One region of the Metabacillus sp. cB07 genome, then DNA from elsewhere that is predicted to be linked to it. Evidence: riboswitches for the same ligand, from Rfam matches in the RefSeq annotation. Region 1 holds a riboswitch; the other holds the start of a gene.
The links. Region 1 has a riboswitch for cyclic di-GMP ahead of JOJ89_RS14265 (anti-repressor SinI family protein). Riboswitches for the same ligand answer to the same signal wherever they lie in the genome.

Region 1 (4,421 bases):
TACTGCCTGCTTCTTACTGCAACGCCCATTCAAAACCGCGTAGAAGAGATTTTTAATCTTGTATCTCTGCTGAAGCCCGGTCATTTAGGCAACGAGGCTTACTTTTCAGAAGTATTTTCTGCCAAAAACCGCTCTTTGGAACACCATGAGCACCTTCAGGAACTCGTGAACAAAGTCATGATCCGAAACCGCAGAGGAGATACGGGCATTGAATGGCCTAAACGGCATGTTGAGACCGTTCCGATCGAGCTGAGTGAGAGTGAGCGCCAGTTGTATACGGCTATATCACGTCTCAAAACATTCGGCGCCTCTTCCGCCAGCACGTTTTCAATCATGACGCTGCAAAGAGAGGCATGCTCAAGCAGGGAAGCTGTCTACATGACGCTGAAAAAAATGGCCGAGCGTCCCGAAGGCGAAGCATCTCCCCTTCCAGACTCAGTCATTGAAGAGCTGATGAACTGCATTAATGACGTTGACGGAAATTCCAAAGCACAGCGGACCGTTGAACTGATTCAGCAAATCAATGACAAAGTCATCATTTTTACAGAATACAGGGCCACCCAGTTTTATCTTCAGTGGTTTCTTCAGCAGCACGGCATTTCATCTGTTCCTTTCAGGGGAGGATTCAAGAGGGGCAAAAAAGACTGGATGAAAGACCTTTTCAAAAACCGCGTTCAAGTACTGATTGCTACAGAAGCTGGCGGGGAAGGAATCAACCTGCAGTTCTGCAATCACATTATCAACTATGATCTTCCCTGGAATCCGATGCGGCTTGAACAGCGGATTGGACGGATTCACCGTCTCGGGCAGGAAAAAGATGTCCACATTTATAATATGGCAACAAAAAACACCGTTGAAGAGCACATTCTGAAACTTCTCTATGAAAAAATCAACCTGTTTGAAAAAGTCATCGGCGAGCTTGATGAAATACTGACAAAACTTGAGATATCCAATTTCGAAGATCACCTGCAGGACATCCTGTTTAAATCAAAAAGCGATGGAGAAATGAAAATTAAGATGGAAAACCTGACATCCATCCTGCATTCTGCAGAACAGGAACACACAAAACAGAGAATGGAGGGATAACCGATGCAGCAGCAGCAGATCAGCGAGTTCCTTGAAACCTTTTTCACGGCCAATTCATGTGACATTACAGAAAAACAGCCTGGCTATATGACGATCCAGCTGACAGTGGACATGGATAAAGAATTGATGAACAGGCCGTTTTACTGGACATATCTTGAGAAAACAGGCGGTGTGCCGAGTCCGATGCAGCTGACTTTAATAACAGATGCCAAACGGGCACCAGCTGATTTGAAAGGGGAAATCATGCACTTCGGAGCACCAAGACTGCACCAGATTTTCCGGACTGCCAAAAAATTCGGAGGCCATATCCGCCTCTATGAAAACCCGCCGAACACGGGAAGCTCTCAGTCCCTGCATCCATGGCTGGGTGTAAATGTCATGGTATCCTATCAGAGCGACAAGAAAAAAGATCATCTCTATTCCATTGGACTTCACCTGATCAGCGGAGCCATCATAGAAGATTTTCAGGATCATTTGGAAAACATGGCCCTCACTCCCAGAATTCCTGATTTGTGTTTTACAACTTCGCCAATGATTAAAGTTCAAAGCGGCCTCTTGCGAATTCAAAATTATATACAAGCTAAATTTGAACAGGATGACCACACCTGGGCTGATGATGCAAGACAGCGCTGGAATTCAGATATGATGCTGCTAAGCCATTTTTATGAAGATCTTGAAGAAAAACCAGAATCGTACCATCTTGAAAAAGAAGCCTTGAAAGAGCTGTATGATCCTCACATTCATGTCTCGATTACAAACGGCGGGTTATTCTATTTATCGAGGACTGCCCTCGCTTAATGTCAAAATTTGCGCAAAAAATGATTTTGGTGTCATAAAATCATTTTTTGCCTTTTTATTTTTGCTGAAGAATGGCTGTCGAAGAAAACAGTAAAATCAAGCCAAAATGCCCATATAAAAGGAATATAATTCTAATTACTAGTAATTTTTTGAAAAAAATGAAAATATTTTTTTCTCTCGACATATTTCAGCACAATAAATGAAAATGAAATTTTATACTAGTAGTAAATTAGATAGACAACACGAAGTGACAAAAGAAATACTTTGTTTTTGATGCAGTGTCAGAGTTACACATAATCAGACAAAGGCAAACCTGCTGAAAAGCCGGGACGCAAAGTCACAGATCTAACGTTCTACGGAGCTATGATGGCTGGACTGCCTGAAATACTATTGCGTATTTTAGGAGGAGTTACAATGGAAGTGTTAATGGAGGAGTTTCAAAAGCTTGATCAGGAATGGAAAGAGTTGATTCTGTCGGCTTTGGAGATGGGTATCAGCAAAGAGGAAATCAGAGAGTTTTTGAAAACGCAAACAGTTTAAAGTTGACAAACAGCTGCAGTCTGTATTTTTTTTTCGTAAATTCGTTCTGTATATATAACAATCCCTTCGCTATATGCTATAATACGACTGGGAAGGTGATTATATGATTGGTGAACGCATACGAAAATACCGCAAAGAACGTGGACTGTCACTATCAGAGCTTGCCGATCGGGCCGGAGTTGCCAAATCATATTTAAGCTCAATCGAACGGAACCTGCAGTCAAATCCTTCTGTTCAATTTCTTGAAAAAGTCTCTTCCGTCCTTGGGGTCTCAATGAATACACTTATTCTTGAAGACCAGTCAACTAACACGAAACAGGCAAACCTTGATCATGATTGGGCAAATCTGGTCAAAGAGGCAATGGATTCAGGTGTTACAAAGGATCAGTTCAGAGAGTTTCTTGAATTTAACCGCTGGAAAATGAACCAGGAAAAATAACAGCACCATGCAAAAGGTCTTCTTACCCCTTTTGTATGGTGCTGTTTTTACGTACGCTATCCTTTTCTGTCAAATTCGTATCCTGTTCCCATATTTTGCTGATAGGCTGACAGCGGTATTTTCTTTACAGCGTGAACAGCCTGTATCGCTTTATGGGAGGTAAGATCCTTTGAACAGACAGGACAAATCCACTGATATGATTTGCTGCTGCTGAAAGATGGCTGATAGCACTGACTGCAAAGTTTTTTATACATCGCTTTTCCCCTTTTCATCCAATCAGCAGCCGGATCCAGTGCAAATGAGCCAAAAGAACAGCAGAATACAGAAATGCAGCGGCAATTGAAAGGACTTTAATTATCGGTGATGACGGCACACGCCCCGTGAAAACAAACAAAAGCAGAAATAATGAAAATGACAGCTTACTACATGTAAATACCGCAGGATGTATCTCATACAGAATCCTCATAACAGGATTGGCTTCTGTAATCAGCTCATAATGCAGACCGGCAAGGGTCAATGCTGCGTCCATACCATTTAAAGCTGCTAACATCAAAAAGAGTGCCTTCAACACATTTCCGCCTTTATTCTTAATAAAGAACAAAAAGAGCAAACTTAATCCGTCTACTAAAAGTATATACCTCTTCAGCGAATAAAAACAGGTTCAAATTCCGCTATTTTTCTTTTTAAAGAACGTTTACCGCCGATTTCCTCCAATTTTCTTTAATAATCTTACTAAATTTAAACATTATAAAGAACAATCACTAGCATGCCGCATTCTTCATTAAAAACAAAAAAGCCTGTCTTTGCAGGCCCCCTCTTTCTCAATCTCCTCCGCCGCCACCGCCGCCGCAGTCTCCCCCGCCTGAATCCCCGCCGCCGAAGAATCCAGAATCAGAATGGCAGTCTCTGCCATTGTCTGAACTCGTATACGTATAACCAGAGGAGTCCCTGTGCCTGCTCCTTTTTTTGTTATCACCAGCGATCCCCATTACTGCCAAAATTCCGACAAATACAACCATTAAGAAAAATCCCATTTTAAATCCCCCTTTGAATAGCAGCATGTTTTTTGGAAAAAATAACTAACAAGGACGGTGAATATCATGAGGAAAACCATTTTGCTTTTGCTGCTTCTCCTTATATACGGTCTGCAGCCGGCTTTGGTTTCACAATCAGCAAATGTTTATGCGGAAAAGCATACAGACTGGAAAAACGTAGCGGTGAAAGAAACGAAAAAAAGATATCCGCTCTCACAAGTATTGTTTACCCAAAAAATTTGGGACAACACCAAGAAAAATCAGACGGTCAAACAATACAAGGTGACATTGCGCGAGGGAATGAAAGACATCGGGGTGTTTGTCACCATCTCTTACGATGCAAAAACAGAAAAAATCAAAAAGATACAGGTTCTGGAAGAAGCGGATTAAACCGGTGCAGAACACGAAAGAAGGTACCTCTCTCCAGGGTACCTTCTTTCATTGAAGCTATTTTCTTCTTTTTAAGAAAAACATAAATGCAAAGGGAAGGATACCGAACCACCTGCTTGCAAACGGCGACTTCT
Region 2 (4,421 bases), 530 kb from region 1:
CGCACCGGGGGCTTATAAAGTTCACGCAGGCGACAGCAAATTTGTGCTGGATGCTTCAGGAGTCACTGCCGGAGATGATGTGCAAATATGGGAGTATTTTGGCTACGGCAACCAGCAATGGAAAATTACAGACCAGTGGGATGGAACCTACCGCTTCAGTGCTGTCAACAGCGGTAAAGTAATGGGGGTTAAGAACAACCGGCCCGAGGATGGAACAATTGCAGAAATCCAGAATGCAGGGGGAGGGGAGTTTCAGGATTGGGAGCTTATTAACTTTGAAGGAAACGGCATAAAGTAAACTTACTGAAGCTTTACTTTAAAAATGCATCGTGCAGAGGAGTCGTGTTTTAACTCTTCTCTGCACGTTTTTTTATTAGATCTTATAAAGCCATAAGCAGATTCATTTGTTAGAAAATTTATTTAACAAGGAAATAATATCCTATTATGTTACAATATTCTAGTCTAAAAGAAGGGGGTGTAAAGTCTTGAGTACAGAAGCTTATGTAAGTCAGCCGGTGAATGCAGCATCACATAAAGAAGCCTCATATTTTGATGGCGGACTGTTTCAATACATCGGTTGGTCTTTGCTTGGTTTGCTAGTAACAGTGTGTACATTTGGTATTTGTTATCCTTGGTCTATTACTATGATTTTAAGCTGGAAGGCACGGCATACTGTTATTAACGGCAAGCGTCTAAGATTTCACGGAACTGCAATAGGATTATTCGGCAATTGGATAAAATGGTGGTTCCTATGCATTATTACTCTAGGAATCTATTCCTTTTGGCTGTTTATTGCGCTGGAAAAATGGAAAACAAAACATACGTCATTTGAGTAATATGAAAGTGCTCTTCTCTTTATGAGGAGGGCGTTTTTTTATTCTCTGCAACTCAGGTCTTAGAACGGTTCAATCCCGCGTCCGTTTCAGGAAGCTGTATTCCGCGATATCATAGGCTGTGCAAAGAGATAAGCACTACTATTTTATATGGAGGAATATTTCAAATGAATAAAAAGAACTCGTTCTTTTTGGCGGCACTCAGCATCACAGGATTAATCGTATGGTTCAGCCAGGGAGGATCAGACGTTATTTTTAAAGAAAAGCCGGTTGAAATACCGGAAACAAAAACTTACTCAGCTGAAGTTCTCTGGCCGAAAACGCCTGAAGAGAAAAGCGCAGCTGGTGAAGCAAGCGGTGTGGCGGTTAACTCTGAAGGAGATATTTACTATTTTCACAGAGCAAGCGGAGAGTACAGCGGAAAAGATGTTATTAAAGAACCAACGATTGTCGTTTTGGACGGAAAAACAAAAAAAGTTAAAAGAACTCTGGGAGAAGGCATGTTCAAATCTCCGCATGGTCTTGAAATCGACAGCGAGGATAACATCTGGGTGACAGACGTTTCTTTAAATAAGGTTTTTAAATTGAGTCCGGAAGGTAAGCTTATGCAATCATTCGGGAATGAGTACCGGACGGGTATGGAATGGAGTCTCCGCATTCGAAATCTCCTTCCAAACTTTCCTGTTTTCATGGATGAATACACATTTGCGCGCCCTACAGATGTAACAGTCATGGATGACGGCTCATTCGCTGTTTCGGACGGCTACAGAAACCGGAGAATAGCGAAATTTGATAAAGAAGGAAAACTGGAATGGCAGATTAATCAGCATGGAGACGAGCCGGGAGAATTCAACCTGCCGCACGGAATCAGCAGCGACAGCGAAGGCAGAATCTATGTCGCAGACCGAAGCAATGCACGCATACAGGTATTTGATAAAAATGGACAGTATCTTGACCGCTGGGACATGCCGGAGATCGGCAGGCCGTTTGGTGTAGAAGCTGCCAGTGACGGAAACATTTACGTTGTTGACGGCGGTGATTCCCTGAACGGCGCAGAAGAAAACTTTACAAGCCAGGTCATTGTCTTAGACAAACAAGGAACAATACTGGAGCGATTCGGCACATGGGGCAGCAAAGAAGGCCAGATGAAAATTCCGCATGATATTGCTGTTGATGAGAGCGGGAATTTGTATGTAGCTGAGCTTGGCAATAAAAGATTACAAGAGTTTTCGAGAAAGTCGTTTAACTAGAAACATCGGATTATTTCTTCTAACTGGGGACGGCACCTTATAGCCGTCCTCCCCTTTTGCTTTCAATTTTACCATCAGGTTCAAAACTGCCTTAACTAATTTCAGAATTTTTTATGCTTTTACACGCTGCCCGCTAAATAGAGGATTTTTACGTCCGATAATATAGGTATAAAGTAATGAATGGAATGCAGAGATTGATCGTTTATAATTGGGCGCTTTAACGATCGGGAGCAAGTAGCGCAACCGGCCAGCACAGACAGGACTGATGGACTGAAATAGAAAAAGCATTGAGTAAGGGTAAGCATGAAGGTAAAAGGGGGAAAAAATGAAGAGTATAAAATGGAAAATCTTAATGAGCTATGCGATTGTTTTGCTATTATTGGTCATCATTGCCGTGTTCAGTTATCTGACGATAAACCGGATCTCTGATGATGTAGAGGAAATCACCGCAAATGATTTGGCGTTTCTGGAATCTTCAAATTCGATGACATTCAGCGTGGCGTACAGGGCAAAAATTGCGCGTGATTATATTTTATTTGACAGGGAAGAGTTCAAAAAGCAATTTTTAGACGAAACGGAAAAAGCGATCGAAACCGAAAAAGTATTGCAAAAGGCTATTCAAAACGGAAAGATTTCAAAAGAAGTGGAATCTGCTCTCTCGGAAGCGGATGAAAAGACGATCAAATGGAGGACGCTAGTTACTGAAGAAATTATCCCTCTATATGACAGCGGAGAACGAGAGAAAGCTCTGCAGCTGATGGAGGAGAAATGTCTCCCGTACAGTCAGGAAGCGATTGATGCTTGGGCAGAAGTTGTAAAAATACAAAATAAAATTACAAGTGATCAGACATCGGAAACGATTGAGTCTTCAAACCAATCTAAAATAATCATTGTTATTGCTTCTGTGATCGCTTTTGCGGCAGCTCTCATTATTGGTCTTTTGAATGCCAATGGTATTTCAAAGGCTGCTGCCCTCATCGTGGACAGACTCGAAACCATCTCTAAAGGAGACCTTAAAGGCGATCTTATTCAGGCGCAGTCCCAGGATGAAATCGGCCGCCTCATTGTGGCTTCAAATACAATGTCTGTCAATTTAAAAGCGTTTATGCAGCGAGTCTCAGACACATCAGGACAGGTAGCGGCCGCCTCTCAGCAGCTCGATGCATCAGCAGAGCATTCGTCAGCTTCTGCTATGCAAGTAACGGCCACAATTCAGGGAATTGCCGAAGATGCCAACACATCTTCTGAAAGTGCCAATGAATCTGTGCGGTCGATGGAAGAAATGGCGAAAGGTGTTTACCAGATTGCCGAATCATCCGAAGATGTTTCCAGAGAGTCGCAGACCGCAGCGAAACAGGCTACTGACGGTAATATTCTTGTAGACAAAGCCGTTGAGCAAATGGGGGCCATCCAAACATCTGTTGCAACGACATCGCACCTTTTATCTAATTTAGGAAACCGTTCAAAAGAAATCGGGAAAATAGCCGAGATGATTACAGGGATTGCAGAGCAGACAAACCTGTTATCTTTGAACGCCGCGATTGAAGCTGCTCGTGCAGGAGAACACGGACGGGGCTTTGCCATTGTTGCAGATGAAGTAAGGAAGCTTGCCGAGCAGTCGAAAGAATCAGCCGATCAAATAGATGAATTAATCGGCCACATTCAAAACGATGCAAGTACAGCGATCTCATCAATGGCACAAGGTGAAGGCGAAGTGAAAAAAGGGACCGATGCGATGAATGAAGCGGGACATGCATTTAAAAATATCATCACTTCCATTCACCTGGTCTCAGAAAAAATCGAAGAAGTTTCAAGATCCGCAAAGAAAATGGCGGGTGACTCAAAGCACGTAAACGAAAGAATCCATTCGCTTGCAAACGCAGCAACAGATACATCCTCAAATTCGCAAAACGCTGCAGTGTCCTCAAAAGAACAATTGACAGCCATGCAGGAAGTTTCTGCTTCTGCTGCCTCCCTTAGTCATATTGCGGGAGAGCTTCAGGAAGAATTGAAGAAGTTTAAGTTTTAAGAGAAGAATCGAATAGAAAAAGCAGGGAGCGCATAGAGTGCTTCCTTTTCGGTGTTTGTGAAAAAGTGCATAAAAAAGAAACCCTTGCTGCACAAGGGTTTCCAGATATGGAGCATAACGGGATCGAACCGATGACCTCTACGCTGCCAGCGTAGCGCTCTCCCAGCTGAGCTAATGCCCCGTATAAAAATAGTGCCAGTTGTTCCTGGCGATATACTAAATTATACTCCGTGATTCACTATGTTGCAATAGAAAAAACAGTCAAAACGAAAAAAGTTTTGACTGTTTTTATTCGCTTTCTACGACTCC

Region 2: it holds a riboswitch for cyclic di-GMP, as region 1 does, so the genes downstream of both, JOJ89_RS17020 (methyl-accepting chemotaxis protein) here and JOJ89_RS14265 (anti-repressor SinI family protein) in region 1, are expected to answer to the same signal.

Annotation. Positions count from the first base shown of each region.
Region 1 covers NZ_CP069296.1:2,775,711-2,780,131, forward strand. Annotated here, with positions in the region: gene JOJ89_RS14255 (DEAD/DEAH box helicase) at 1-1,086, shown strand, start outside; gene JOJ89_RS14260 (YqhG family protein) at 1,090-1,884, shown strand; cyclic di-GMP riboswitch class I at 2,181-2,267, shown strand; gene JOJ89_RS14265 (anti-repressor SinI family protein) at 2,299-2,424, shown strand; gene JOJ89_RS14270 (helix-turn-helix domain-containing protein) at 2,528-2,863, shown strand; gene JOJ89_RS14275 (hypothetical protein) at 2,920-3,117, opposite strand; gene JOJ89_RS14280 (DUF5658 family protein) at 3,132-3,413, opposite strand; gene JOJ89_RS14285 (hypothetical protein) at 3,685-3,897, opposite strand; gene JOJ89_RS14290 (DUF3889 domain-containing protein) at 3,964-4,287, shown strand; gene JOJ89_RS14295 (YqzE family protein) at 4,345-4,421, opposite strand, start outside.
Region 2 covers NZ_CP069296.1:3,304,735-3,309,155, reverse strand. Annotated here, with positions in the region: gene JOJ89_RS17035 (GH32 C-terminal domain-containing protein) at 1-298, shown strand, start outside; gene JOJ89_RS17030 (YjgN family protein) at 486-836, shown strand; gene JOJ89_RS17025 (peptidyl-alpha-hydroxyglycine alpha-amidating lyase family protein) at 1,001-2,083, shown strand; cyclic di-GMP riboswitch class II at 2,258-2,341, shown strand; gene JOJ89_RS17020 (methyl-accepting chemotaxis protein) at 2,409-4,112, shown strand; tRNA gene JOJ89_RS17015 (tRNA-Ala) at 4,221-4,293, opposite strand; gene JOJ89_RS17010 (hypothetical protein) at 4,401-4,421, opposite strand, start outside.